DNA from 3 places in the Arthrobacter sp. Ha26 genome. Region 3 is predicted to be linked to each of the others. Evidence: riboswitches for the same ligand, from Rfam matches in the RefSeq annotation. Region 3 holds a riboswitch; each other region holds the start of a gene.

Region 1 (9,618 bases), on a different contig from region 3:
GATCCCGGTGGCCAACGGGCAGGAGGCCGACGCAGGGGTCAGCAGCGGCAAGTACGCCTTCGCCTTGAAGATCCCGGAGGATTTTTCTGCCCACCTCGTCTCCCCCGGCAGCTTTGATTCCGCCAGCCAGGCAATGCTCAACGTCACCACCAACGACGCAAACAACTACCTGCTGAGCACCATTGTGGACAAGCTCACCACCTCCGTGCACAGCACCGTGGCCGCAGACGTTGGCGAAGAGACCGCCAACCAGCTCCTCACCGGCTTTGGCACCATCCATACGCAGATGGTCAAGGCAGCCGATGGCGCCGGGCAGGTGGCCAACGGCGTGGCCGCACTCCGGGACGGAACGGCCACCCTCCACGATGGAACCACCAGCCTGCGCAACGGTGCTGACGAGCTCTATGCGGGGCAGCTGAAGCTGCGTGACGGCGCCAACCAACTGACCGACGGCGCCGGCCAGCTGAGCAGCGGCCTGTCCGTCCTGAAGGACAAGACGGCCACCTTGCCCGGCGACGCGCAGACCCTTGCGGCAGGCGCCGCTCAGGTGGCCGCCGGCAACGCGCAGCTCAACACCAAGGTCCAGGATGTGGCCGCCCAACTGGAGGCGGCCGACCAGGGCCTGCGCACCCGGGTGGTGGAGTCAAACAACAGGCTTATCGCCGCCGGCGTGCTCACCCAGGCCCAGGCGGACAGCATCCTGGCGGATTTTGATGCCGCGGCTGCCTCAAGCCCGGTGGCAGCAGCCAAAACGAAGATCCAGACCGACACTGCCCAGATCCAGCAGCTGGCGGACGGTTCGGAGGCTGTCAGCGTCGGCGCAGCCCAGCTTGCCGCCGGCACCCCCGCCTTGAAGGAAGCCGTCGCCCAGGCTTCCGGCGGTGCCGACCGGCTCCACACGGGGGCGGCAACGCTGGCCACAGGTGAGCAGGCAGCCGTGGACGGTGCTGCCGCCCTCGCCCAGGGCGCACATCAGGTGGACGACGGCGCGGGGCAGCTCGAACAGGGAGCGGGCACCGCCGCTGACGGCTCCAGGACCCTGGCCGATGAACTCGGCAAGGGAGCCGGACAGGTTCCCAACCCCGACGACGCGCAAAAGAGCAACTTGTCCCGCGTAATCGCCGATCCCGTGGCCGTCAGCAACGTTTCGCAGGCGAAAGCCGGCTCCTATGGGGCGGGACTGGCACCGTTCTTCCTGACCCTCGCCCTGTGGATCGGTGTCTTTATGCTGGTCCAGGCCATGCGGCCGCTCACCCAGCGCGCCCTGGCCTCGAATGCCCGCTCATGGAAGATAGCGCTCGGCGGCTGGCTGCCCTTTTTCGCGGTCTCCGTGGTGCAGGCCACCCTCCTCACCCTGGTGGTCAACCTCGCGTTGGGCCTGGATGCTGCCCATCCGGTCCTGATGTGGCTCTTTATGCTGGCGGCAGCCATGGCGTTCAGCGCCATCATCCAGGGAATCGTGGCCCTGCTTGGCTCCCCCGGCAAGCTCGTGGTGCTGATCCTGCTGGTGCTGCAGCTGGTTTCCTCGGGTGGCACTTTCCCCTGGCAGACCACTCCGCAGCCCCTGCATGTGGTGCATGAGATCCTGCCCATGGGCTACGTGGTGACCGGGATGCGCCACCTGATCTATGGTGCCGACCTGTCGATGATCGTCCCCACCATCCTGGGCCTCCTGGGTTACACGGCCCTGGGGCTGGTGATGTCCACGCTCGCCGTTCGCAAGGGTAAATTCTGGACACTGAAGACGCTGCAGCCGGAGATCGCCGTATGACCAGCCAAGAACCGGCGGATCAGGAGCCGATGAAGAAGCTGCGGCCTGCACGGACGACCGCCACACGCCAGAAGCTTTTCGACGCCTCCATGGAGCTGATCGGCGAGCGGGGCGCGGCGGGTGTCACCGTTGATGAAATTGCAGCAGCTGCCGGCGTCTCCAAAGGGACGGTCTACTACAACTTCGGCAGTAAATCGGACCTGATCGCGCAACTGCTGCGGCACGGCGTCGATATCCTCAAGGGGCGGCTCCAGGGCACTCTGGAAGAAGGGGGCGCGGCAGCTCCTCACACCGATCCCCTGCTGGCCATGGAAGGCATGATCGGGCAGGCCATGGACTTCATGGCCGAATACCCGTCCTTTGCCCGGCTGTGGGTCAGCGAGAACTGGCGGACACCCAGTGAATGGCAGGGAACCTTCACCCTCCTGCGCGGGGAGCTCCTGGAAGTCATCGGCGCCGCGGTGGAGAACGTTGCCCGCGCGTACCCCGTGGATCCGGCCGTCTCGCGCGGCAGCCTGGAGACAGCCATCTTTGGTGCCTGCTTCGTGGTGGGGCTGGACCGGCAGACGTACAACCCGGAGCGCACCCGTGACCAGAGCGTTGCAGCAATCATGGCGATCATGCGCGGCTACGTCTTGAAGGATGCTGTACCTCAGGGATGATGGTGCACATGCGTCATATGGGGAACAGCGGAAAATTTGCCGTCATCACCGGCATCGTGGCGGCGGGGCTCCTGGTCCTGACGGGCATGACGCTGGCCGAGCCGGTTTTTGCCGCATTCCTTGGCACCCTGGCGCTTGCCTACGTCGCCGCCATCTGGGAGGTCCTGGCCCGGGGGCGGCGTCTGGTCCTCCTCGCGACCGGTGCGGGCACCAGCCTCACGGTGGGGTTCGCGCTGGCTTTTGTCAGCACCTGGGAGCTGGCGTTCGACGGGCAGTCGTCATTCATCGGAACCCCGCTCCCCACCGATGATCCTGACAACTACTTCATGGGAGCCGCCGCCTCTGCCGTGGCAACGCTCCTGGTCCTGTTCCTCGGTGCAGCATGGCCCACAGGCAAGCAGCTAACGCCGGCGGCCCGTCGGCCCGCCGATCCGAAAGGCGGTCCGGCCCCCGCCTCCCGCCCGGCGGCCAAAAGCGCCGTGGCTCAGCGGACTTCCGGCCCCCGCGCCCCGGCGCGGATACCCGTGGCAGCCAAGCGGCCGCCGTCGTCCGGTTCTCCCGCGCGCAAGCCTGCCACCCGCCCAGGTGCCAACTCAGCCCCGCGGCGGTGACCCCGCCCGCCGCCAAAAGTTACTACCGCTGTGGCCACCCCACTCAAGAGCAGCAGCCCGCCTGCCAGTTCCGCGGGCGTTGGCACCTCCCCCAGCATCAGCCATGCCGCCGTCATCCCCACCACGGGCACCAGCAGCGTGAACGGAACAACGGCCGACGACGGGTGGCTGGCCAGAAGCCGGTTCCAGATTCCGTAGCCCACAAGGGAAGCGAACACCGCTGTGTAAATGGCGCTCAGAACCGTGGGGGCCTGCAGGGTGGTGAGCGTGCCAAGCACCGCGTCCGGGCCGTCCACAAGCAGTGACAGCGCGGCGAGCGGCAGCGGCACCACGGCACCGGACCAGACCACCAGCCCCAGCCCGGAAGCGGCCTTGGCTTTGCGCGCGATCACGTTCCCGGCAGCCCAGGACAGTGCGGCGGCCAGCACGATTAACAGGGGCAGGATCGGCGCCACTGCGCTGCGGCCCACTGCCACGACTGCAAGGCCGGCGACGCCCAGGACAACGCCGGCCAGTTGCTTGCGGTGCGGCTTCTCACCGAGGAACAACGCGGCAAGCAGGACGGTCAGCAGCACCTGGGCCTGCAGTACCAGGGACGCCAGTCCAGCCGGTATGCCCAGTGCCATGGACAGGTACAGGAGGCCGAACTGGCCGGCACTCATGAAGAGCCCGACGCCGGCAATTGCCTTCCAGCTGACGTTGGGCTTTTTGACGAAGAAGATCCACGGGAAGACGACCAGCACGAAGCGCATGGCAACGAACAGCAGGGGCGGCACCTCGTGTCCTGCGGGGTGAAGGCCGATGTCGATGGCCACGAAGTTCAGGCCCCAGAGCAAAGCGACCAGGGCGGCGAGGAGGGAATCTCGGAGGTTCACGCTTTTACTGTCTCAGACTGCTCCTTGAAGCACCAGCGTTGAATAACGTGTAGAACCTTGTACATTTACTTCATGATCGACATTGGTTCGCTCCGCGCACTGGCCGCCGTTGAGCAGCACGGCTCGGTGGTGGCGGCTTCCAACGCCATGGGCTTCAGCCCTTCGGCCGTTTCACAGCAGATCAAGAAGCTGGAGAAGGAGGCGGACTTCGCTGTGCTGGAACGCCGGGGCCGGGGTGTCCTGCTCACGGAGCGGGGACTGGCCCTGGCAGCGTACGGCCGCCGGATCCTGTCCGAGCTGGAAGAACTGCAGTCCACATTGCTGGCGGATCCGGCAAAGCCGAGCGGTACCCTCAGGGTGGTTGCCTTCTCCACCGCATGCCGCGGCCTGGTGGGTCCGCTGCTCGCCCGGCTCGCCTCTACTGCCGCAGAACTGGATCTCCGCGTCCTGGCGGAGGATCCGCGCGAGGCCGTGGCCCGGGTTGCCAACGGGGAAGCGGACCTGGGCCTGGTGCATAACTGGAATTCCGTGCCGCTGGTCATTCCGGAGCACCTCACACTCGACTGGCTCTGCGAGGACATCGCTGACGTGTTGGTTCACAGCAGCCACCCGCTGGCGGGGCGTGCCGGCGTGGAACCGGCAGACCTTGTTGACGAGCGCTGGATCAGCACGCCGCACGGGGCTATCTGCAATGAAGCCCTGCTGCGGATCTTCGCCGACCTGGGCCGGGTTCCCGACATCCGGATCTACGATCCCGATTTCGCCACCCACATTGCCTTGGTGGAACAGGCCGCAGTTATCGCGCTGGTCCCCCGGTTGGGGAGGCCAATATTGCCCCCGGACGTAGTGGCGGTGCCTGTGGCTAACCCCGTCCAGGCCCGTCAGGTAGGGATTGTGCACCGCAGGTCCATGGCCGAGAGCCCGGCCATCCGGCACGTCTCCGGGCTCCTGCGGGAAATCGCCGACGCCAACTGACGGACATGCAGCGACTGGCCGGCGTCCTTGCCTATTGCGTTGGTGGGCGCTGCGCTAGTGGGCGCGCGGCACCTTGAATTGTGTGATGCGGGCGTCCTGCCCGTCCAGCTCAGCCCACGACTTCTCGGTTTCGAGGACAGTGAGGGCGCTGGTGGGGAACCGTGTGGCGGCGTCCATGTAGGCGTCGTGGTCTGAGTCGCGTGAGGCCAGGTGCATGGCGAGATCCTGGACGCCGGGAAGGTGCGCGATCAGCATCAGCGTTGTGACGGTGTCCGGAACGTGGTTGACCACGGCCAGCATCCTGAGGGCGGAGGCCGCGTACAGGCCGTCCTCAAGCTTGGGCGTGGGCGCCTTGTCCCCCAGTTCAGAGCATACCCAGGTGCAGGTTTGCCGGGTTCGAAGCGCGCTGGAGCACAGGATGAAGTCGGGTACGACGTCGTGCTTGAGCAGCCACTGCCCGGCCAGCGGTGCCTCCCGGTGGCCCCGTTCCGCCAAGGGACGCTCATGGTCAGCCACCCCGCCGGGCCAATCCGCCTTTGCATGGCGCATAATCACAAGGCGTCGAAGATGGTGCTCAGTCATGGCCCAAGCCTAGCCCGGTGTAAACAAAGCGCCCGCCCCTAGGGGCAGGCGCTTCCGAGTAAGTGCTAGATCGAGTATTCCGGAGCGGCCCAGACAACAACTTCGGGGTGCTCGTAGAACCGGTAGCCCTGTCCACGGACGGTGCGTACGGTGTTGGCGAGGCGGCCCAGCTTGGAGCGGAGGCGGCGGATGTGGACGTCGATGGTGCGCTCGTTGGGCACCTCTTCGGCGTTGCGCCACAGGCCTTCGAGCAGTTCATCGCGACCGACGGTGCGGGTTCCGTTTTCCACGAGGTAGTTCAGGAGTTCGAACTCTTTGAAGGTCAGGTTCAGCGATTCGCCGTCGAGGTGTACTTCACGGCGGGCGAGGTCGATCAGGACTCCGGAGGGACGCGGTTCCTGGGGCTGCTGCGGCCGTGGCGTTTCGGTGCGCTGCCGGGTGTTGACGGTGGGATCGCCGAATGTGGAGCGGACGACGTCGAGGGCTGAGCCGGGTGTGCCGGCGGGTGCCACTGCGACGGCGGCGTAGCTCTCGGCTCCGGACACCAGGGACTGGGCGTAGGCACGGATTTCCTGGGCCAGCTTGGCGATGGAGGTACCTGCGGCAGCCGCAGTTTCCTCGTCGATGCCCATGTAGAGGACGAAGCCGCGGGCCACGTTGTCGTTTGCCACGGGGCGGACGGCACCGGCACCTGGCACTACGGGGGTCGGAGCGGTCACCGGCGCGGACTCGGCCGGGGTGACGGTGCGGAGCTGGCCGTAGGAGTTGGGGTTGTAGCCCTGGGGTGCGTAGCCGGAGGCGGGGAAGCTGCTTCCGGGAGCGGTGGGGGCGAGCGACGGGCGGGGCGCGAAGCCGGGGCGGAGGCCGGAGGGCTGGCCAGCCTTGGCGGCGTTACGGACAGAAATGTGGACGTATCCGGATGCAACTGACATGGATGCTTACCTCAATGTGAATGGCCGTCAATGACGGCTCGAATGCTGGGTTCCCGCGCTGAAATTGGGGAGGGACGCCCGACGCTGGGCTGGGGGGCGAATGCCTGGAGAACTTCGAGGGGTGGGAAGGTCAGGCGTACATTCGACAACAGCGCATGTCGGCAGCAGCGGATGTGCTGGGCCAATAGTCTGCGGCTGCAGGTGCTGTTGAGTTCTTGTTCACAATGAGAGTGTGCAGCGTAACAATGCTAACTTGCAAGTAACAATGGACCGATTAGTCCGCATCATGAGACAAAATCCGCGTTTGTGGTGTAGATCACGATTTTGGTGCACCGCCAGAACGCCATTCATTATCCGCCAAAAGCAGCTCACTCCGGGTACTTAGGGAACTTAATTCGGCCGACCCCCGCATTTTCGCTTTTTTCTTCAAACGCGCCGGGATTACCAAAATTGCCCCCACCGAAGGCACCGCTGTCCAGCCGAGAGCGTGCTTTCGCCCAACTCCTGGTCCGGTAAACCGTGCTGGCCCCGCCCTTCGACAACCCAGCTGGCGAGGCCGTCATTCACAGCGGGGCACAGGAAGCGCAAAGCCCGGGCTCAACGAGTAATCGGGGAGTTGTTCCATGGCCACACCGAACTCCATGACCAACAACCTGGGACGTGACCCGCTGGACGCCCGCGGCCCAATCGTTGGTACCGTCAACGCCAGCATCCGGAACGGCCGGGTGAAAACGGGAGGATTCCTCGCTTCAGACACCACCCACCCGCCCCCCCGACTGCCGGTGACAAGCAGGACCTGCTGGCCCTTGACAGCCAGCCCGTGGACCTCATGCTCTCCAACGGTGACTACCGGTTGATCGCCGTGAAAACGAGTTGAGGCGACGCACTGGCGAGGGGACTCCCGTTGCCGCGAAGGAAAGTACGCTCACGTCCCTGGTATGAACTCAGACGCGGCGCGGAAGGGCACCGGAGAGCAGTCCGGCGCCTCCGCCGCTGAAGGTACCACCGGACTGGAACTGTCCATCATGGATCGTCGTCCAGGCGCACGGGGGAAGGGTAACGGTGACATCACGGCCCGGGCGCACCAGCGTTACCCTGCAGCTCCCGCTGCCGGTCCTTTCGTGACATGAAGGAGCAAGGCGACGCGCCGTCGTCGTGATCTCTGTTACCAAAATGTGACTTCTACGCCCATCTCCTGTAGCGTCGATGGGGTGAGGCTCCTGACCGGGAGCCCATATCCGGATGACGCCAAGCTCTGCCGCTTCCCGGATTCCGCTTGAGCAACGGCAGAGGCGGGGGACCCACCGTCCCGGGCAATGACTGCCCTTGGGGTTAAGCCAGCACGTGATTTTTCCGTGCGGCCGGATGCCCTCATCCGAACCCGACAGCTAACTCCGCAGGTGTGAGAGGCGATTCATCATGTCCAAGTTCCTGGTTAAACCGCGCCTGAAATCCGGGTCTGCACCCCGCGCCGAGCACAATGCCGGCAAAATCCCCTTCGTCGGCAAGCGGGCAGCCGTGTTCGCCGCATCCGCTGCACTCCTCATCGGAGTAGGCGCCGCCGGACAGGCCACCGAGTCCAGCATCCGGGTTTCCGCCGCCGCCGAAACGCAGGCTGCCGATACCCAGTCCAACCTCAGCATCGAGAAGAGCGAAATCCGGGCCAACCCTGCCCCCGCAGCGGCTCCCGAGGAGATCGCAGTGGCCCCGCAGGCGGCAGAGCCCGCCCCGGCACCCGCCCCCGAGCCTGCACCGGCCCCCGCTCCGGAGCCCGCCCCGGCACCCGCCCCCGAGCCCGCCCCCGCACCTGAGCCCGCCCCGGTGGTCGCAGTCAACGACCCCGCAGGCGCCCAGGCTTACGCCGCGGGCCAGCTCGCCACCTATGGCTGGGCTCCTGACCAGATGCAGTGCCTGCAGACCCTGTGGACCAAGGAGTCCGACTGGACCACCACGGCCACCAACTCAAGCAGCGGAGCGTACGGCATCGTCCAGGCCCTGCCCGCCGAAAAAATGGCCAGCGCCGGCGGGGACTACCTCACCAACTACCGCACGCAGATCAACTGGGGCCTGAACTACATCAAGGAGCGCTACCAGTCCCCTTGTGGCGCACTGAACTTCCACCTGTCCAACAACTGGTACTGATCAGGCACTGAACCGGAGGCCGGCGCGCCTGCACCTGGTGGAGTGGCGGAAGCCGGCGTGCCGCGGGCACGAGTGCCAAGACCCCTGAAACGGGGTCGCGGCGTATTGCCAAGGTGGTGGCGGACCTTACAGCCGGAAAGAAATGACCGTCCTGCCTTCGCCGTCCTTGCTGGTTTCGACGGCGACCGCGCTGTAGTCCTGAAGGTGCAGAACACCATCGGGCAGCGGACCGGTGTTCGGTCCAACCGCCACCGTGCGGATGCCGGCGGCCACTCCTGCCGCGATTCCCGCTGGAGCGTCTTCGAAGACCACGGCCTCTGCGGGTTCCACGCCAAGGTTGGCTGCGGCCTTCAAGTACCCTTCGGGGTCCGGCTTGCCGCGGGTCACCAGCTCAGCGGTCACTGCAACAGCGGGCATGGGCAGGCCTGCTGCTTCCATCCGGATGTCAGCCAGGACGCGGTCAGCGGACGTGACCAGGGCGACGGCGTCCGCCGGCAGGGCTGCCAGCAGCCGGGCGGCGCCGTGCAGGGCGATAATGCCTTCGGTGCGGACCCGTTCCATGGCCCCGAGCTCCGCCGTCAGCGCTGGGATATCGGCCCCCGCTGGAGCGAACCGGGTGACGGTATCACGTGCCTGCACGCCGTGCGAGGTCCGCAGAATCTCTTCGAGATCCAGTCCGTAACGCGCGGCGAACTCACCCCACACCTGCTCCACCACAGCAGTGGAATCGACCAGGGTACCGTCCATGTCAAAGAGGACGGCGCGGCAGGTCAGGATCGGCGTTGAGGCCGGAGCGGAGGCGTTCATGGTCCCCATTCTGCCTCAGCCTCCCGCTGTGTCAGCCTTCCCTGCCCGGGATGTACTGCACGGCCCACCTGTTGCCGTCAGGATCTGCGAAGTACACGAAGTGGCCCCAAGCCTGCACGTCCACATCGCTAACGTCCACCCCATTGTTTTTCAGGTGCTGGTGGGCTGCGTGGATGTCACTAACCACGAGCTGGAGGTTCGAGCCCGTGCCAGGAGGCGCATCACTGAGCCCTTCCCCTATACAGATAGAGCAGGCTGAGC
Region 2 (9,618 bases), on a different contig from region 3:
GGGCGCTCCAGTCCACGGGGCCGCTGGGCGCAGGCTTGGCGGCCGCCCGGGCCGGGTTCCGGGGCTTGGCTTTTGAGCCTGGGCCCGCAGGCGCGGGAATGGGTGGCCCCCAAGGCAGCGCGAAGGCCTGGACCAGTTCGCCGAGCTGGACGCCATGCGGCGGCACCACCATCACGCCGTCGGCCGACGCCAGCCCCCGCATCATGCCGGGACCGGTGTGCTGGGCCGCCGAAGCCATCCCGTACAGGAGGCGGAACGGCATCAAGCGGGTACGCCCCGGATCGGGTTCGATGATGCTTCCGCACGGCACCTCCTGGATGCCAGGCAGTTTGCCGTGGCCCAGCGCGGCCAGAAGCGGTGCCCCCACCGTGCACAATGCCATCATCGCGGCGAGCGGATTCCCCGGCAGTCCAAGAACGAACCGTCCGTCCGGGAGCTCCGCAAGGACGGCCGGATGCCCCGGCCGCATGGCTATTCCGTCGATCACCAGCCGCCCGCCCAGCTCAGCTACCGCCTGGCGCAGGTGGTCAGTCCCGGACCGTCCCGTCCCGCCAGTGGTGATGACGACGTCGGCCGGCAGGTCCGGTGCGCCGGGCACCTCCGGAACTACGTCTTCAAGGGCGGCAAGCCACTCGGCGTAAGAGTCGCCGATCCGCTGCTGTTCGCCCGCTATTCCCCCCAGCATATTCACCACTGCCGGCAACTGCGGACCGAAGGTGTCCCGCACCTGGCCGGGAAGCGGCATACCCTCGCTGATTACTTCGGAGCCGGTCAGCAGCAGCCGGACCAGGGGTTTACCCTGGACAGGCAATTCGTCGTGACCCGCAAGGGCAGCCAGGGCCAGATGTGCGGGGTTGAGCTGCACTCCCGCCTTCACCAGGATGTCCCCCGCCAACGCTTCCTCCCCGGCTTTCCGGATGTGTTGTCCCGTGCGCGGCTCCCCCGGTTTGGCGCCGCCACCGGTCATGAGGACCGGCAGTCCGTCCTCGTCCTTGCCCAGCAGGGCACTCTCGCTGCGAAGGACGGCTTTTCCGCCGGGAGGGATGAGCCCGCCGGTCACAATGGGACTTGCCTGGTGGGGTGCCAGCCGGGTCCCCGGTTCCACGAGGATCCACGGCCCCGTCCCGTTGACCGCCCAACCGTCCATCGCCGAGGACGCGTAGTGCGGCATGTCCTGCAGCGCCACGACGTCCTGGTCCAGGACACGGCCGAGGGCAAGGTGCAGTGGAACGGGAGCGGCAGGAATGGGCGTTGCCGCGTCGAAGGCAGCCTGCCGGGCTTCCTCCCACGTGTGGGCGAGGTGCCGTTTCGCGTCCGGCGGGTCTGCTGGGCTTGGTTCTTCCGCGGGTTCTTCAGTCATTCGCCGGGAGCCCCGGCGGCTTCAGCATCGTAGTCGGCGGCCAGGGAACGTGCCACGGCCAATGCCTCTTCCATGGTCGCAGCCTCGGTGCTTTGCCGGGAGCCGGAAGCAAGGCCGGCAGCATAGCCTGCAATGAAGGTGGTCAGGGGCGCTGCCGGGCGCACGACGGAGTGCGCAGCCACCCCGGCGAGGGCAAGGATGGCATTGACGTCCACCTGGACGTCCTCAAGCTCATAGGCCTGGAGGAGGGACCTGCACCATTCCTCCAGCGTTTCATCCTGGCTTTTCACTGTTTGCCTCCCGTTTCAACTGCTGCCGCGCCGGTCCTGGCCCACGGCCGGCCGCGGCGTCAACTCCTAGTGCGGCGGCATCATCCCAGGTATCCACATCGGCTGTGGTACCTGCCGGGACGGTGACAAGCTGCACGTCAAGACTAGCAAGCAGGGACCGCATGGAGCCGTTGATTAAGCGGCCGCTCGAGGACAGCTCCTGGACGGATTGTTTTAACGCACTTGTGCAGTAAAAACCCGCCAGCATCTGGGCACTGCCGTCCACGGAACGGGCCATCACGCCGTCACCCGTGTAGCCGCGTGAGGCAAGGGACTCCGCCAATGCCTCCACGGCCCCCGCAGCCCGGGGCATGTCGCAGGCCAGCACCAGTGTGTAGTCACAGCCGGCGCCTGACCGCCCCAGCGCTTCCAGCCCGGCGGCGACCGCAGCAGCGGGTCCGGCAAACTCCGGCTGTTCGCGGCAGGCTGTCACGTTCGGGGGCAACGGCCCGGGGTCCGGACCCACTACTGCTGTCCGGGACGCGGCGGAGCAAGCCGCAAGTGCACGTTGGAGCAACGTCTGGCCTTCAAAAACCAGCCCTTGCTTCGGCACCCCGCCCAGGCGTGACGAACGGCCGCCTGCCAGGATCAGGGCGTCGAATACCAACCTGTTGCGCTCCACCCTCCAAGCCTAATCCGGCCTGGCGAGGGCTGTGTCCGCCGAATGCTTTTCAGGCAGCGCGTTCGGGCAGCAGGAAGGGATCCCAGGCAGGGGTAGGCTTCTCGAGTTCCTTGATCTGCCAGATGGTTCCCCGCGGAGGCTCCGGCGCGAAGCGCAGCTTCCAGCCCATTTCCGACGGCGTGTGATCCCCCTTGGCGTTGTTGCACCGGAGGCAGGCCGCCACCAGGTTCTCCCAGGAATCCGCTCCGCCACGGGACTTGGGCTGCACGTGGTCGATGGTATGCGCAGCTTTTCCGCAGTACGCGCACTTATGCCCGTCGCGCCTGAGGACGCCGCGTCTACTGACGGCCGTCGACTGGTTGTATCTGGGGCGGATGTAGCGGTTCAGGAGAATCACGGACGGGCGGCCCAGAATCTCCTGTGGCCCCACCACGGGATCGTCCCCTTCAGCCACGACGCTCGCCTTGTTCGTCAGCACAAGCACCAGCGCCCGGCGGAAAGAAATAACCGCCAGCGGTTCATATCCAGCATTCAGAACGAGAGTGCGCATGCACGTACCTCTTCACGGCCGCACCCGTCAGGGGCACGAGGGCCGGCTGCCCTCGGCATGTCCGGGCTATGGATCGACACCACAAGAGTAAACAAAGAAGTGCACTATCAGCTAATTCCGGCGCCGGGACCCGCCGCCGCCACGAGCTGACTGCAGCTGTGGGCCCGCTTAACAAACAGGACCCCAGCCGCGGGGGCAGGGGTCCTGTTCAATCCCGGTGAGCCCGAATCAACGGGCCGGGGGTGTCAGTTGACGCGGATGAAGACCGGGCCGGAGCCCACGTTGGCGCTGAAAACAACGGTCTGGTTGCCGTTGTAGCCCCCGTGCACAGCCTGGCCGTTTCCGGCGTAGACGGCGATGTGGGCCATGCCGGCGCCACCGTCGGCGTAGTAGATCAGGTCGCCCGGCTGGGCTTCAGCTGCACTCACGGTGCGGCCCAGGGAGAGGTAGCCGGCGGGCCAGTCGTGGAAGTTGATGCCCACGGCGGCCAGGGAGTTGGTGACCAGCATGGTGCAGTCCTGCATGACGCCGAGCTGTGCGTAGGCTGCGGACAGGATGGCTGCACCCTTGCCGCTTGCGGAGGGAGCAGCGGCGGGGGCGGCAGGAGCTGAGGCCGTCACCTTGGCGGCAAGGACGGGCCTGGCTGCGGGAGCCGCGGGAGCGGCGGCTTCCTGGACCTCAACCTCGGGCTCGGGGGCTTCCACAACGGGAGCCGGAGTGGTGGTCACGGCCGGTTTCTCGAAGGAAATGGCAATGGTGGACTCAGCCGAAATCGGCGCCTCAACCGTTGATTCAACTTCGAGGTTGGACGCGGGCGCGGAGTCCCGCTGGACGTTGGCGTCGGCGGCGTTGGCTGCCAGGCCGCTGGTCAGGACCAGGCCGGAAGCGGCGGCAATTACTGCTGCCTGGCGTCCGACGCCGCCTGCGTTCTCGCCAACAGTCTTGGCAATGATGGCGAGCGAATTGGTTTTGGGGGCCTCGGCGCGATGCCGTGCGGTTGCACGAGTAGTCATCAGTTCTCTCTTTCGTTTTCCCCCGCCGCCTTGTAGGCAGACAGGGGGCTGTGGACGTGCCGGCATCTTGGGGGTACGCCGGCACGTCCCGAACGGGGATGTGGTGATTTAGCGAAAAGTGTTTTGGGCAAAGAAAAAGCCCTTGGACCCGGAGGTCGAAGAACTAGTTCATTGTGAAGAACGCGGAGGAGCCGGTAGCGGCGACCGCGTGGAGCAGTGTTCCCTGGGAGGGGTTGAGGGCGCTGATCATCATGCCGTTGCCGACGTAGATGCCAACGTGCGCGCCGCCGTTCTGCATAACGAGGTCACCGGGCTGCGGCGTGGAAGTCGGCTTCATGGCGGTCCACGCGTTGGTGCGGGGGATGCTGATGCCGGCCTGCGCGTAGACCCACTGGGTGAAGCCCGAGCAGTCCCAGCCGGTGACGGGGCTGGTGCCGCCCCACACATACGAGTGGCCGATGCCGGTGTATGCGATGGCAGCAATGCCTGAGGTGGACGCGGAGGAGACGGTTTCGGCCAGCTTTTCCGTGGCGGAGGCAGCAGTTGCCGTGGCAGCGTTTCCGTTGCCGGCGCCGGTGGACTGTGCGCGAACGGTCTGCACCTTGGGAGCTGCGGTGGTCTTGACCACCGGACGCTCGAAGGAAACAGTGGCCGTGGGTGCCGCAGTCACGGCGAGGGCGCCCTGCGCCGACCCGGACTCGGTGGAGGCGGACACACCAGCGGTGGTGTCCGCGGCGGTGGCCGGCAGGCCCATGCTCAGGATCAGGCCGGAGGCAGCTGCGATAACGGCAGCCTGGCGACCAACTGTCCCGGCATTGGCACTAACAGCCTTGGACACGGAGTCCAAGGGGTTGGTACGAACCGTTTGCGCACGGTGGCGCGCAGAATTATGGCGTGAAGACACGAAGGTAGCCTCTCCCAATGCCTGCGAGGTGAGCTGTCGGATTCGGATGGGAGTCACCCGGCCGCGCTGCTTCCAAGGAAGCTTTGCGACTTAACCCCAAGGCCTTCCCAATGGAAAGGCCAAAATTGGTTCCCCCGCCCCTGCCAGACGATGTCATGCGAACGGACCTTGAGCGGTGGCAGAGCTAGGCAATCCGCACAAGAGCGTCAACTTCGGAAAAGTTGACGCGAGTTAGACGGTACAGCAGTTTTGACTGAATGTCACATTCAGGTCACGGGAAGTCAAAATCATCTGATAGTCCACAGCCAGTTGACTACAGCCAGCCAGTGGGATCAACCACTTCGCCGTTGACCTGGACCTCGAAGTGGAGGTGGCAGCCCGTGGAGGCCCCCGTGGTGCCGCTGAGCGCGATGACTTCGCCGCGGGACACCGTCTGGCCTTCCTTCACGCTGAAGGAGGACAGGTGGTTGTACGTGGTTTCCAGGCCGTTGCCATGGTCGATCACAACACGGTTGCCGCCGCCGTACTGGTGCCAGCCCACGAAAGTTACGGTTCCGGTAGCGGCGGCCATGACGGAGGTTCCGCACTGCGCCACGTAGTCCTGTCCGCGGTGGAAGTCGCCGGTGCCGCCGGTGATGGGGCTGACCCGGTAACCGAAGGGCGATGCGGTGGTCATGACGGCCAGCGGGGCGCCCAGGCTTCCCGTGGAGGCGGCCCGGCTGATTGCGCCTGCCGATTGGGCGCTGAGCAGCTGTTTCAGCTTGCCGTCCGGGTCAGCCTGGGTGACCACGGCGGACCGGCTGAAGTCGATCTGGGCTCCGGCTTCCGCTGAAACCTGCGGCTGCGGCGTCACAGCCGAAGCGGCGACCGGAATGGCACCGGAGGCGTCTGTGGCCATCACGGGACTTGTGGCGGGCACTGTCACGGTGAGGACCAGGCCGGTGGCAGCAAGGGCAATGCCGGCCTTTTGGCCGATGCCGCTCGCCGCTGCGAACTCCGTGATCTGGCTGAGGGGACCCCGACGGCGGCGCGCATCACGGTGCGGATCGCGGGGGCGCTCCGAGGTGATGACTTCGACAACGCGCGGCGTCGAAGCAGGGCCCGCCGCGCGGCGGCGTCCCCTGGAATTCTGCATGGTCAAGAAGGGTTCCTCTCTGGAAAGCCTGCGAAGTTAGCTGTCGGATTCGGGTCAGAGAGTTCAAAGACCCGGTCCGCCGTAAGCAAGCTTCGGCACAGAGATACCCCGGTAAGGATCCTTCACTGGAAGAGGCTTGCTGCTGACGGACTTCACCCCAAGGCAGTCCCCCGCTGCCGCTTGTGGTTCCCCCGCCTCTGCCAGTTGCGACTCGTGCTCCTGATCCGCTGGCAGAGCTCGGCTCCAGATCAGGTAACGCTCTAATATCAACGCTTGGTTCAACTATAGGGGCTTAAGCCCCTAAGTAACAATTCCGTTATCTTTGGCTAAACACCCGACCGCGGGGTAACCGAGCGGGTCACGCGGCAGGCTGGCGGATGGCAACAAAGACGTGCGCGGCCACTTCCGGGGGCAGTTCGAGGGCTCCCTCAATGCCTGGGACCCGGACCGAAATGTAGTCCCCCACGCGCTCCAGGGATACGGAGGCGCCCGGGCGGATACCGCCCTCATCCAGCTGGGACAGGAGCTCCGGCTCCACCTGGATTGGCTCCGCAAGCCTGCTCACTGTCACTTCCGACGCCGGACCATACGATTTCATCGCTTCCAGCAGGCTGATGGCGCCGTCGGCAAAGCCCAGGGAGGGGCCCCCGCCCAGGGCCGCCAGGCCGGGGATCGGATTGCCGTAAGGAGACTCCGTGGGGTGGTTGAGCATCTCGTAGATGCGCCGCTCCACCCGCTCGCTCATCACATGCTCCCAGCGGCAGGCTTCGTCATGGACGTAGGCCCAGTCCAGTCCAATCACATCCGCGAGCAGGCGCTCGGCAAGGCGGTGCTTGCGCATCACTTCCGTGGCCCGCTTCCGGCCCGTTTCGGTGAGTTCGAGGTGCCGGTCTCCGGAGACAATCACCAGGCCGTCCCGCTCCATCCTGCCAATGGTCTGCGAGACGGTAGGCCCGGAGTGGCGGAGCCGCTCTGCAATGCGCGCACGAAGGGCAACGATGTTCTCTTCTTCGAGCTCCAGAATGGTCCGAAGGTACATCTCCGTAGTGTCGATCAGATCCGTCATCCAGCTCAGCTCCTCGAGCGCAGTACCTTGCGTTGTCCCACAGTATCGCCGTCACCGCGACGTAGTCCGTGGAAAAGCTTAGCCTATTTTGACTTTGTCCGAATAGTTCAGGGCTATGCTACGCAGCGTCTCATTGGCTGGACTATGACGTCCCAGGTTCCCGGCGAAACAGCGCTTCAGGCAGAATGGGGAAGGCCCTGGTTGCAGTCACTGCCGATTGCCGGCCGCCAACACCCGTCCGGACCAACGTTACGTCCATGCCGAAATTGGAGCACCTGTGAGCGAAACCAGCATCACTATTCCCGCCGACCTCCTGCCCAAGGACGGACGGTTCGGCGCCGGGCCCTCCAAGGTCCGTCAGGAACAGATCGATGCGCTGTCAGCCGCGTCAAAGAACATCCTCGGGACCTCCCACCGGCAGGCCCCGGTCAAGAACCTGGTGGGTTCCGTCCGTGAAGGGCTGAGCCAGTTCTTCCGGGCACCCGAAGGATATGAAGTGGTGCTTGGCGTCGGCGGCTCCACTGCCTTCTGGGATATTGCCAGCTTTGGCCTGGTGGACAGGAAGGCCCAGCACCTTTCATTTGGCGAATTCGGCTCCAAGTTTGCCGCGGCCACCAACAAGGCACCCTTCCTTGACGCATCCTCCATCATCAAATCCGACCCAGGCACCCGGCCCTCGCCCCGGGCGGAAGCGGGCGTGGACGTGTACGCCTGGCCGCAGAACGAGACCAGCACCGGCGTTTCAGCCCCGGTGCAGCGCGTTGCCGGCGCGGACGAGGGCGCGCTGGTCCTGGTGGACGCCACCTCTGCCGCCGGCGGCCTCGATGTGGATGTGGCACAGAGCGACGTTTACTACTTTGCTCCGCAGAAGAACTTTGCTTCCGACGGCGGGCTGTGGCTGGGACTCTTTTCCCCCGCAGCCCTGGAACGCGCAGCCCGGATCAAGGCCAGCGACCGCTGGATTCCCGACTTCCTGGACCTGCAGACGGCCATCGACAACTCGCGGCTGAACCAGACCTACAACACGCCGTCGTTGACCACCCTGGTCACTTTGGATGCGCAGGTGCAGTGGCTGAATGCCAACGGCGGCCTGGACTTCGCGTCCGCCCGCACGGCTGACTCCGCCGGGCGCATCTACAGCTGGGCCGAGGCCTCCGGGTTCGCCGCGCCCTACGTCACAAACCCCGAGGAACGCTCGAACGTCATCGCCACCATCGACTTCGATGAGTCCGTGGACGCGTCCGCGGTTGCGAAGGTCCTGCGCGCCAACGGTGTCGTAGACACTGAGCCGTACCGCAAGCTGGGCCGCAACCAGCTGCGCATCGCGACCTTTGTAGCCATCGAGCCTGCCGATGTTTCCGCCCTGCTGGCCAGCATCGACTACGTGGTGGGCGAACTGCGCAAGTAGGACTTTCGCAAATACGCAGCACGCCTAACGTACGACGGCGCCGCCCCGGTAATCCGGGGCGGCGCCGTTCGTGTGTGGTCAGGAAGTCCTGGTTTCCTCATCAGGCTGCCCAACGTCGTCGTCAGGCTTTTCGTCGTCAGGTTTTTCGTCGCCAGGTCCGGGATCCTGCCCGGGGTCCTGGTCCTGTTCCGGCGCAAGCAGTTCCCGGTCCGGCGCCTGCTCCAGTACCCGCTCCGATTCCTGCTCATCTTCGGGCCGGACCCGCTCCGCCCACGGAACCCAGTCCGGGGCCAGGATGGAGTCCTCGGACGGCAACAGCCCCAACTCGTTGACTGTCACCACCTTGGAGCGTGAGTTCCGGGTCAGCACTGCGAACCACTGCCAGCCACCGTAACCGGGCAGCCGCGACTCAAAAAGATGCGTCACCAGGCGGTCGCCTTCGCTCTTGGCTGCCAGGTGCCTCCCAATATCCGACGGCGCGGTGATGCCTTCGATGGCGCTGCGCGCCGTCTCCACGGCGGCTGCAAGGAAAGCATCCGGCTTGCCGGTCCGCCACACGGGCACCCCGGCACGCGGCCTCGCCCTTACTGCTGCAGGCGTCATTGAAGGCACCGCTGCGGGCGATCCGGGCTCCGGCGATTCAGGGTTCCGGGATTCCGGCTCCCGTGACTCCAACTCCTGCGACTCCGCTGCCGGCTCCGGCTGCTCAGCTTCCGAACTCATCAGGGCCTAAACGTCCAGCTCGTCGGCAACCTTACGCAAGGCGGCGGCGATGGCCTTGCCCTTGTTGCCTTCCGGGTATTTGCCTTTGGAGAGAGTCCCGGACAGGTTGTCCAGCACGCTCACCAGGTCCTGAACCAGCGGGGCAAGATCCCGGGCGCTGGGCCGTTTCGCCTTCGCGATGGACGGAGTCTTATCCAGGACGCGCAGGCCCAGTGCCTGGGCACCCTTGCGGCCGTCCGCCACACCAAATTCAACGCGGGTGCCGGCCTTCAGCTCTGTTACCCCCTCGGGCAGGGAGGATTTGGGCAGGAATACTTCCTGGCCGTCTTCGCCCGCGAGGAATCCGAAGCCTTTGTCCTTGTCATACCACTTGACCTTGCCGGTAGGCACGTAATCAACCTTCTTCGTTCTGACGTCTTGAGACACGGCCTGCCGTCACCGCATCCGCATTGTTGTGCGGGTTCAGGGTATGACAGCAGGAGACCGTGTTGGTCTGTATCCCTCAAGG
Region 3 (9,618 bases):
CATGGCCTCCTGCGCGGACCGGGCGGCGTCCAGTTTGGTTTTGGCTTCAAGGGACAGCCGCTCCCGTTCGGCTTTGGCAGCGTTTTCCTGCGCCGCCAGAGAGGAGATGATCCTGCCGGCGGCTTCGGCTTTTGCCACCAGTCCCGTTGTTTTGTCCCCGACGATCTGCACAACGTTCAGCCCCTGCATGCTGTTGCTCTGGATCGCATCCAGAGCAACGAAGAATCCCATGGTGGTGCCGCCGGTCTTGTAGGACTGGACCGCGAGGGTACCCAGTTCCTTGCGGTGCCGGGACAGGGCTGTGTTCGCCTCTGAGGCCTGGGCTGTGAGGGCATCCACTCTGGCACTGGCAGCCTGCAGCGCAGCATCGGTAAGCGCAAAGTCTGCCGCCGACTGCACAGCCGCTGCACCCAGGGATTCGGACTGGTCCTCCAGTCCGCTCAACAGGTCATTGATCCTGGTGATTTCAGCTGCCTTTCCCGCCTCCGTCAGCTTCGCCTCCTGCACATCCTGCCAGGAGGGGTAGTCACCGGCCGGATCGCCGTCCGCGGCGACCGCCATGCCAGGGAACGCTGTTCCGGTGAGGGCAAGCGCCAGCAATCCGGCGATCACGCAACGCCTGGGTTTGGTAACGAACAGGGGCATAGTCCCGAAGCCTACCGGCTTCAACCTCCAGTTGAAGGATGCCGTGCTGAGATCGTTATGGCCTGGAAAGTTCTCCTGCGCGCCTTGGGGTGCGCTGGCCTGGTGCTCTTGCAGGGCGCTACGTGCCGCACCGCGGCCCCTGCGAGCAGCTCTCGTTACTTTGTGACGAAGAACACTCGCCGCCCCCGGCGCGCCTATCTTGCGTGGTCATAGGGCTATGCGAGATGAGTCCACTCGTTTGCTAAATACGAGAGAAGCCGCTCGTATGTTATCCAAATGTGACAATCTCCCTGCTTGCAGGTTATGGTCTTCAGGTGTCCCTCCCAGACGGGACATTCCCATCAGTATGCCGAGCCCTGCCGCTGATACGGGAACCCATCGCTTTCCAGCTGGCAGGGACGGGGGAACCACATTTCCATGGCCTCATAAGAGGCCTTGGGGTTAAGTCGATAGCGCCTCCGTTCCGTCCGGAGCCGCTCCCGGCCGGGTATCTCCAACCCGAACCCGACAGCTCACCCCGCAGGCATGGGAGAGGCGATCAACCGTGTCAAAAAATTCCACCACCGCCCGTCACCGCGCGACTCCGGACCACTCAATCGCGCTCCAGGGCTTGGCTGCATCAGCCAAGTCGCTTGGCCGCCCGGCGCTCGCCTTGGCAGCAGCTTCCGGTATTGCCTTCGGTGTGGGTGCCCCGGCCCACGCAGGCGTCACCGGACCGGACACCACTGAAACCAGCACCGGCACCTATGCGGCACCCGCCGCAGCCGTAGCTGCTCCTGCAGCTGCCGGCAAGGTCCACACTGTGGTTTCGGGCGACACCCTCGGTGCCATCTCGGCCGCCTACGGCGTCAGCCTTAACGACGTCCTGGCCGCCAACGGACTGGCAATTTCCGCGGTCATCTACCCCGGTGACCAGATCCAGATCCCCGCCGCCGGATCAGTTGCAGCAACTCCGGCTCCTGCCGCTGCTCCGGCTCCCGTCCAGGCCGCTGTTGCCGCTGCTCCTGCCAACACCGGCGTGAACGTGAACTACGCTTCCGCTCCGGCAGCCACGGGCACCGGCACCGGCGCTGCCATCCTGGCCTCGGCCTATGGCCAGGTGGGCGTCCAGCAGGACTGCACCGCCATGGTGGAGAAGGCACTGCGTTCAGTAGGCAAGAGTGTTGGTGACCTGGCTCCCGGCCAGTTCTACCAGTACGGCTCCGTTGTGGGCTCCCCCGCCGCCGGTGACCTGGTGATCACCGCCGGCCACGTTGGTGTGTACGCCGGCAACGGCCAGGTTGTGAGCGGCGGCGTGGACGGTTACAAGACCGAGGTCCACTCCATCAGCTGGCTCCCCGGCGCTTCCTTCGTTCGGGTAGCGTAGCCGCACCACCCAAGCAGGGGCGGCAGGAGGGACTTTTCCCGCCTGCCGCCCCTGCTTCATTTCCGGCTGCATCCTGGCAGGCCGGTTGTGCCCGGGCGCCCGGCCCGGCAGGCGCAGGCTCCCCCAAAACGGCGGTTCAGGTGCCGCAGAAGGTCTGGTAGGAGCCGAAGTCCTCCGGAGCGCCCTCCGCGTAGCGCTCCAGCCCCGCCCGTTCCCGGTAGGGGTCGCGGACAACGTCCACCAACCGGTTGAAGGGGGCAAGGTCGCCGTCAGTTGCTGCGGCGAGCGCTTCCTCCACCAGGTGGTTGCGGGGTATGTAGGCCGGGTTGACCTGCTCCATCAGGCCGGCGTCGGGTTGCAGGGCCTGCCACCGGCCGGCCCAGGCATCGAAAGCGGCGAGATCCATAACCATGCCGCGAACGGGCCTGTGGTTGCCGCGCGCGGCCTGGCCAAGGTTCCGGAAGAATGACGTGTAGTCCACGGGCCCGTCCTTCAGTATGGTGATGACGCCGTCCACCACCTGGGAGGCTTCTTCTGCTTCCGGGCTTCCCGCCGGGACCTCCTTGATGCCAAGTTTGGTTTTCATGCCCGCAAACCAGGCGTCGCTGTACTGGCGGCGGAATGCTCCCAATGCCTCCACCGCAGGTGCCACCGCCTGCTCCTGGTCCTCGTTGATTAGCGGCAGCATCGCCTCGGCCAGGCGGGCAAGGTTCCATTCGGCCACCACCGGCTGGTTGGCGTAGGCGTAGCGCCCGCCAACGTCAATGGAACTGTAGACCGCGGCAGGATTGAAGGCATCCATAAATGCGCAGGGTCCGTAGTCGATGGTTTCCCCGGAGATGGTTACGTTGTCTGTATTCATGACGCCGTGGACGAAGCCCACCAGCATCCACCGGGCCACCAGCGATGCCTGGGCGGCCACCACCCCTTCGAAGAGGGCGAGGTAGGGGTTTCCGGCCTGGGCGGCGGCCGGATGATGCCGGCTGATGGCGTGATCGGCAAGGCGACGCAGGAGGTCCATGTTCTCGGTGGCCCGCGCGTATTGGAAGCTCCCAACCCGCAGATGGCTGCCGGCCACCCTTGCCAGGACGGCCCCGGGAAGCATGGTGTCGCGGCGGACCGGCCTGCCGGTGGCTGTGACGGCCAGGGACCGGGTGGTGGGAATGCCCAGTGCGTGCATCGCTTCACTGATCACGTACTCCCGGAGCATGGGTCCGACGACGGCGCGTCCGTCACCGGCGCGGGCGAAGGGCGTCCGCCCCGAACCTTTAAGATGGATGTCCCGCAGCCGTCCGTGGACATCGGTGACCTCTCCAAGGAGAAGCGCGCGGCCATCGCCGAGCAGGGGTGAGTAGCCGCCAAACTGGTGGCCGGCATAGGCCTGGGCCACCGGCGTCGCCCCCGCCGGAATGTGGTTTCCCAGGAGGAGCCGGATCCCTTCCGGCGACTGGAGGTAGTCCGGATCCAGCCCGAGTTCCTCCGCCAGGCCATGGTTGAGGACAAGGAGTTTGGGCTCCGGCGCCTCCTCTGCCTGCCAGGGAACCGAAAGCTCCGACAGTTCCCGGGCGAACCGCCCGTCAAAGGTGACTGTGGATTCAGCAGCAGCCGTCATTCTTAAAGCCTTCCCTCGCGGGTTCGTGTTTCTCGGTCAGCCACGCGGTAAACCATCCTTGTAATTCACTCTCTACCCCGTAGCAGGGTTTGGCAATGAACCAGCATCGGCCAACCCCTGCCAGCGGCGCCGTTCGGGGAGAGCAACGCGCTGCAGGTCGTGAGCCGCCGCCACCCTTGCCTGCGCTGCACGTGCGCCGGCCTGGGCAGCCAACAGGGTGACGTCGTCGTACCTCGACGAAAAGTGGGTGAGGACGAGGGTGCCTGCACCGGCGCCGCCAGCCAATGCACCTGCCTGCCCTGCCGTAAGGTGCCGGTACTGGGCGGCGAGTCCGGCATCCTCGTCGCTGAAGGTTGATTCGGCCACGAGGAGGTCCACGCCGTCCGCCAGGTCTTCTGCCCCCTCGCAGGGCGCGGTGTCCATCACGAAAGCGAAGCGCTGGCCGCGGCGGGGAATACTCACGTCCTCCAGGTGGACTCCGGCCACTGCGCCGTCGCGCTGCAGCCGGCCAACATCAGGTCCCTGGATGCCCGCTGCCGCCAGGCGGTGGGGCAGCAACGTGCGGCCGTCCGGTTCAGTGAGCCGGTATCCGTAGGTTTCGATGCGGTGCTTCAGCGGCCGGATCTCCAGGCCTTCCGCCACCGCACCGCTTCCGCCATGCGGGTGAAGCCTGAGGTCGGTTCCGGGCGAGCTGATGGAAACAAGTGCCCGGACCACGTCCTCGCCTGATGCAGGGTAGTGAAGGTGGATGGGGTGGGCCACGCCGTCCAGCGCCATGCGGGACAGCACGCCGGGCAGGCCGTAGCAGTGGTCGCCGTGGACGTGGGTAAGGCAGATGCGCGTGATCTGTGTGGCGGAGACGCCGGCGTGGATCATTTGGCGTTGGGTTCCCTCGCCGGGATCGAAGAGCAGGCCCTCGCCGTCCCAGCGCAGCACGTAGCCATTCTGGTTCCGGGTCCGGGTGGGAACCTGGGAAGCGGTGCCCAGGACAACAAGTTCACGCATGGTGTTCGCAGAACCAGGAAAGCAGGTTCCGGGGAGCCCGGGACCTGCTTCCTGGTGCGCGCCTGGGGCTCAGTGCCGCCGGAGCATTCCCATGATTCGGTGGGCCATACCGCCGGACCTTCCGCCCATGGAGCCGGTGGTGTTCGGCGCCCGGCCGGTTGTGTTCATTCCGCGGCCCCGGACCGTTCCGCCAGTGCCGCCCGTGCCGGTCCTGCCCGAGAACCGTCCAGCGGCATTCCTGATCATGCTTCCCAAGTTCATCTGAAACTCCTTCAGTCTTGATCTTGCCAACCGACATTCATCAGTCTGCTTATTATTTTAGCCGCGCCCAGGCTTCACGCCAGGGGCTGGAGCCCCCAATCGGAGCGCCCGTCCTAGCGTTCCAGGTCATCGGGTTCGAACTCACTGAGCGGAGATCCGCCGAAATTCTCCTGGTCGTCACTGGCATCGGCTTCACGGCCGGTGGGATCTTCACCGAAGTCGACGTCAGCCACCGCTTCACCGAGGGTAGGGGTAGTCGCCGGCACCTGCTCGTTGCCGGCGCCGTCGCGGGTGGCCTTCATGTCATCGCGCAGGGTTTGGTCGCTCAGGAAATCCTCTTCTTCGCCGGAGACTTCATCCTGGAGCAGCGGATCCTCCTGCCAGCGGTCCGGATTGTTCTCGGCGGCACCGGGGTAGCTGTCAGGCTGGCCGGTGACAACCGGGTCAAGCTCCAACGAGGATGCGGCGCCGGGGGTTTCATCCAGCAGCACGTCGTTTTCCTCGACAACCTCAAGCTCGTCGTCAGGCAGGTTCTGTTCCGTCATGGTGTTGCCTTTCTCGTGAATCGCCGTGCCAACAATAGTAAGCATACTGACGAACGGGGTTCGATGTGAACCGGGCGCCACCGGAATCCGGATCAGTGCAGGAGCCAGGAACTGTCCTGCGGAGGTTCCGGTTTCCGGCGCAGTTTGCGGATGAGGAGAATAAAAGGCCATGCCAGCAGCTGCAGTAAGCCCGCCGCCAGCAACAGGCCGATCACCAGGACAAGGACTGGTGAATACAGGAGAAAAACTCCGATAGCGGTTGCAAGGTAACCGCCGATCAGCGCCAGAACCGCGCCAGCGTCCAGTACCACAGGGCATCCCTCCGGGGACTGCTGGGGATCAACACCCAGCCTGAAAAGTGGCCGCACGCTTCCTAACGGTCCATTAAGCGTACTCCCGCGGACACGGGCCGGGAAGAAGGCGAAATGCCTGAAAAACAGTCTGGGCAGGAGCTGAAGGTCCACAGGTTCAGGGGTACAAATGAACCATGGAGGAGTCGAGATCCGTCGTGGCCGGCTACGACGGTTCGGACGAAGCTGCCGAAGCGGTCCGATGGGCAGCCCGGCACGCGGGCCGCCGCGGCCTTGGGCTGCACGTGGTGCACTGTTCCATCTGGCCACTGCTGACAAAACACCTTGGCCCGGTTCCGGGTGTCTCCGAGAGCGGGCTGGAGCGGTCCGCAGAGTCCATCCTCGAAGAGGGGCTTGGCCATGCGAAGACTGCCGTGCCGGGACTGGATGTTGAATGCACCCTGCTGCATGGACTGCCGGCCCAACACCTGGTGGGGATATCCGCGCGGCAAGAGATGCTCGTTGTGGGCAGCCGGGGGCTGGGCGGGTTCCTGGGCCTGATTGTCGGTTCCGTCAGCCTGGAACTGGCCGCCAGCGCGTCATGCCCGGTTGCCGTTATCCGTTCCGATCTTCATCCTGAGGGCCCGGTGGTGGTGGCCGTTGATGAATCGGGTTCGCCAGCGGCGCTGCAGGACGCCTGCACCGTGGCCTCGGCAGCCGGCGGGCGCCTCACGGTGGTCCACGTGCAGCAGGCTCCTGCCGGATACCGCGCCTTCCGCAACGCCCCCGAGCTGGAAGCCGCGGCCCGTGAAGTCCTCCGGGCCGCCGTCGAGTCCGGCCGGCGCCAGGCTCCCGAAGTCCAGACCGACGCAATGCTCCTGACGGACGCTTCGGTCCCGCGTGCCATTCTCGATGTGTCCCGGGATGCAGCAATCGTTGTGGTGGGCAGCCACGGCCATGGAATGGTCAGGGAAACCATAGGCTCAACGGCACACGCCGTCCTGCACCACGCACGCGGTCCCGTCCTGGTCTCCCGGCACGGATCCGGCACCGGATGACTGCCTGCTTCCCTGGCAACGCCGGGTTCCCGGCACGTAGGCTGGACGGATACAGGGCACGGGCTGGATTGGGTGAGTGGTGGCTGCAGTAATTCTTGGCTGGAACCCAACGGAAGGAAGCCGCTGGGACTATCGTGCCGTCGTCGAACACGTGGCGGAGTCCGGGCGGTTCCTGGTTCAGTGGATGGTTGGCCGCCGGTGGAACATCGCGCCAGGCACAGAGGTCTGGCTCCTGCTGCAGTGCAGCAAAGATGCGGGGCGCGGCCTGATCGGACACGGGGTGGTGATGTCCGAAAAGGTGGAGGTCCCTGGACCTGCAGGCGGCAGCGCCAGGGACAGGCATGCCCGGATCGTCTTCGACGCGCTGCTCCCCCTCGGCGAGCAGATCCGCCCGGATATCCTCAGGACAGCCGTTCCCGGAGTCCTGTGGGGCAGCGCAACCGAAGGTCCCCTCGACGTTCCGCCCACCGCGGAACCGGACCTTCGCAAGCTGTGGCGGGAACAGGGGCCGGCGCCCGCCCTCCCGGCCGAGCTGGTTCCTGGATCGCAGCCACCGGATGCCGTGGCCGGGATAGAAGTGAACCGCTATGAGCGGGACGCTGACACACGCCGGGTCTGCCTTGCCTTCCATGGCACCTCCTGCGCTGCCTGCGGCTTTTCCTTCGAGGCTTCCTATGGGGACGCCGGTACTGGGTATATCGAGGTGCATCACATCGTGCCGCCCGTAATGCTCGGCAGCGGGTACACCCTGGACCCGGTGGCGGACCTTGTACCGCTCTGCGCCAACTGCCACACCATGGCGCATCTCGGCGTGGCAACACCACGAACCGTTTCGGAACTCCGGAACATGCTCTCCGCCGCCGGGCACCTGCGGGGCGAGGTGGTCACTGATGTTGCCCTCGAGGCACAGGCTGATGCACACCGTATCCTAGACGGGCCCGCAAGCCTGCCGGACCAGCGGTAAGACACAAACCGTGGCAAGGAGAACCAGCTATGGCGGTCCGCATTGGCGGCGCGTGCTGGCTGTCCTCGCCAACAGCGACGCCCGCACCGCTTATGCGCAAATAGTCCTGGGTTCGGGGTTGCCGGATGTCCTGGCCGGCTTCAAGGATCAGCGGCGCAACCGCGCCATCACCGCACTGATTGAATCGGGACTCGTGGAACGGAATGCTTCCGGCGGACTGGCGGCACCGGACTCGATCTTCCGTGACCTTCTTGCCCAGCAACCCCGGCGGCCGGCGCAAACCGGGTTGGACCGCTTCATGCGGCTCGGGAAAATCGAAAGGTATCCGGCCAACAAGGCGGAACGGCGGGAGTTGCTGGCCTGGATCGCCAGCGAAGCGGTCAGGACAGGAGAACGGCTGACCGAAAGGCAGGTCAACGAGAGGCTCCTCAGTTATACCGATGACGTGGTGTTGCTGCGTCGGTACCTGGTGGACCTGGGTCTATTGGACCGGACGGCGTCGGGCTCCTCCTATTACCGGCCGGACCAAACACCGGACTGAGTACATCTGCCCTGGGTGGAAGCCGTGGCCATGCCCCTGCAGGAAGGATGCCTCCGGCTCAGGATCTACCTGGACCGCTGCTCCGTGAAGGTCATTGCCCGGCTGCGGTGGTCCCGAACATCAGAGTCCGCCGCCGAACGTCGTAATACACGGTTGCCGAACGTTTCAGGAGGCCTTGCAGCACCTCGGCATCTTCAGCATCGAGCGTCAGCACTTCTTCCCACGCCCCTTGGTCCAGGACCAGTTGGAGGGTCCAGGTGCCAGGCTTTCCGGCGTCACCAGCCACCCAACTGAACTGATAGTGGTTAACCTGCCGGACCTGGATGCTGTCATCAGTGATTGGTTGTTTTGGTGTGGGGCTCATGGTCCCCTCCTGCTTTCACGGTGGGCGGGCCCTCTGCATAAGCCAAGCACAAATGTAGACCCGGAGTCCCGCTCGGTCCAGAGCCCACCGCAGGCTCGCCACGTCAGCGCACGAAAAAAATGAACCACCACACTCACATCACGCCTGCCGGGGTTATCCTCAAAGGGCGTATCCAGTTGTTGGGGCATCCGGGCGGGGGGCTAGGCGCACCCGCGGTGTGACTGCCGCGGACCAGTTTCATATTTGCATTCACACCGGGGAAACCCGGCTGATTTCAAAGGAAACGCCCATGGGCCGCCGACGCGCAGCAACTGACCCCATCTATCCCCGCTGGATCTGGATTGCTGCGGCGGCCGCCGCGGCACTTCTCATTGTGGGCGGCGCCTTCGCGCTGCGGGCGGCGATTTTCCCAGCCAGCCCAAGTGGCGGCCCAGCGGGTGGCGGCAACACCCCGGCAGCCGGTGAACCCTTGCCGCAGGACAGTCCTGCCTCGGTTGCCGGAGCCTCTCCCTGCATTCCCTTGAACATCCTTTCCTCACTGGAAAACGCCCAGATGGTCCGGGCGCTCGCAGCCGGGTACGCGGCGAAACCCCGCAGCGTGGACGGCACATGCGTCACACCGGCTGTGACCCAGGAAAAATCGGGAGTTGCGGCGGGCAATGTTGCCGCAGCCTTCCCCGGTGTTGCGGCCGGTGACAGGCCGTCCGTCTGGCTTCCGGACTCCTCCGCCTGGTTACGGATCGCAGGGAAAAGCTCCGGCGGAAGCCCTGTCCCGCAAGAAGGAGTGAGCCTGGCCCGCAGTGCGATTGTCGTTGCCATGCCGCAGTCGATGGCTGCCGCCCTCGGCTGGGACAGCAAACCGCCGTCGTGGTCTGAGGTATTTCAGATGGCCGGGAAGCAGGATGCCTGGGAGCGCCTCGGCCACGGCAACTGGGGAAAGTTTAAGTTCGGCAAGGCCAGTCCGCTC

The links. Region 3 has a riboswitch for cyclic di-AMP ahead of AC5RVY_RS17325 (LysM peptidoglycan-binding domain-containing protein). Riboswitches for the same ligand answer to the same signal wherever they lie in the genome.
Region 1: another riboswitch for cyclic di-AMP. It lies ahead of AC5RVY_RS05860 (aggregation-promoting factor C-terminal-like domain-containing protein); the one in region 3 lies ahead of AC5RVY_RS17325 (LysM peptidoglycan-binding domain-containing protein).
Region 2: another riboswitch for cyclic di-AMP. It lies ahead of AC5RVY_RS14475 (M23 family metallopeptidase); the one in region 3 lies ahead of AC5RVY_RS17325 (LysM peptidoglycan-binding domain-containing protein).

What each region holds. Positions count from the first base shown of each region.
Region 1 is NZ_JBNHGX010000002.1:76,845-86,462, forward strand. It holds gene AC5RVY_RS05825 (YhgE/Pip family protein) at 1-1,771, shown strand, start outside; gene AC5RVY_RS05830 (TetR/AcrR family transcriptional regulator) at 1,768-2,433, shown strand; gene AC5RVY_RS05835 (EamA family transporter) at 2,918-3,919, opposite strand; gene AC5RVY_RS05840 (LysR family transcriptional regulator) at 3,992-4,894, shown strand; gene AC5RVY_RS05845 (SixA phosphatase family protein) at 4,949-5,476, opposite strand; gene AC5RVY_RS05850 (winged helix-turn-helix domain-containing protein) at 5,542-6,408, opposite strand; gene AC5RVY_RS05855 (hypothetical protein) at 7,347-7,538, shown strand; cyclic di-AMP (ydaO/yuaA leader) riboswitch at 7,662-7,822, shown strand; gene AC5RVY_RS05860 (aggregation-promoting factor C-terminal-like domain-containing protein) at 7,828-8,550, shown strand; gene AC5RVY_RS05865 (HAD-IA family hydrolase) at 8,677-9,357, opposite strand; gene AC5RVY_RS05870 (glyoxalase superfamily protein) at 9,389-9,618, opposite strand, start outside.
Region 2 is NZ_JBNHGX010000006.1:48,277-57,894, reverse strand. It holds gene AC5RVY_RS14505 (molybdopterin molybdotransferase MoeA) at 1-1,360, opposite strand, end outside; gene AC5RVY_RS14500 (DUF6457 domain-containing protein) at 1,357-1,650, opposite strand; gene mobA (molybdenum cofactor guanylyltransferase) at 1,634-2,311, opposite strand; gene AC5RVY_RS14490 (HNH endonuclease) at 2,361-2,861, opposite strand; gene AC5RVY_RS14485 (NlpC/P60 family protein) at 3,107-3,874, opposite strand; gene AC5RVY_RS14480 (C40 family peptidase) at 4,038-4,712, opposite strand; cyclic di-AMP (ydaO/yuaA leader) riboswitch at 4,783-4,944, opposite strand; gene AC5RVY_RS14475 (M23 family metallopeptidase) at 5,092-5,913, opposite strand; cyclic di-AMP (ydaO/yuaA leader) riboswitch at 5,924-6,135, opposite strand; gene AC5RVY_RS14470 (iron-dependent transcriptional repressor DtxR) at 6,272-6,979, opposite strand; gene serC (phosphoserine transaminase) at 7,257-8,387, shown strand; gene AC5RVY_RS14460 (DUF3027 domain-containing protein) at 8,466-8,990, opposite strand; gene AC5RVY_RS14455 (cold-shock protein) at 9,117-9,500, opposite strand.
Region 3 is NZ_JBNHGX010000008.1:94,282-103,899, reverse strand. It holds gene AC5RVY_RS17330 (coiled-coil domain-containing protein) at 1-645, opposite strand, end outside; cyclic di-AMP (ydaO/yuaA leader) riboswitch at 1,015-1,186, shown strand; gene AC5RVY_RS17325 (LysM peptidoglycan-binding domain-containing protein) at 1,190-2,011, shown strand; gene AC5RVY_RS17320 (protein adenylyltransferase SelO) at 2,148-3,623, opposite strand; gene AC5RVY_RS17315 (ribonuclease Z) at 3,696-4,628, opposite strand; gene AC5RVY_RS17310 (hypothetical protein) at 4,698-4,889, opposite strand; gene AC5RVY_RS17305 (hypothetical protein) at 5,003-5,434, opposite strand; gene AC5RVY_RS17300 (hypothetical protein) at 5,527-5,745, opposite strand; gene AC5RVY_RS17295 (universal stress protein) at 5,922-6,782, shown strand; gene AC5RVY_RS17290 (HNH endonuclease) at 6,862-7,746, shown strand; gene AC5RVY_RS17285 (DUF2087 domain-containing protein) at 7,757-8,287, shown strand; gene AC5RVY_RS17280 (hypothetical protein) at 8,379-8,651, opposite strand; gene AC5RVY_RS17275 (vWA domain-containing protein) at 8,941-9,618, shown strand, end outside.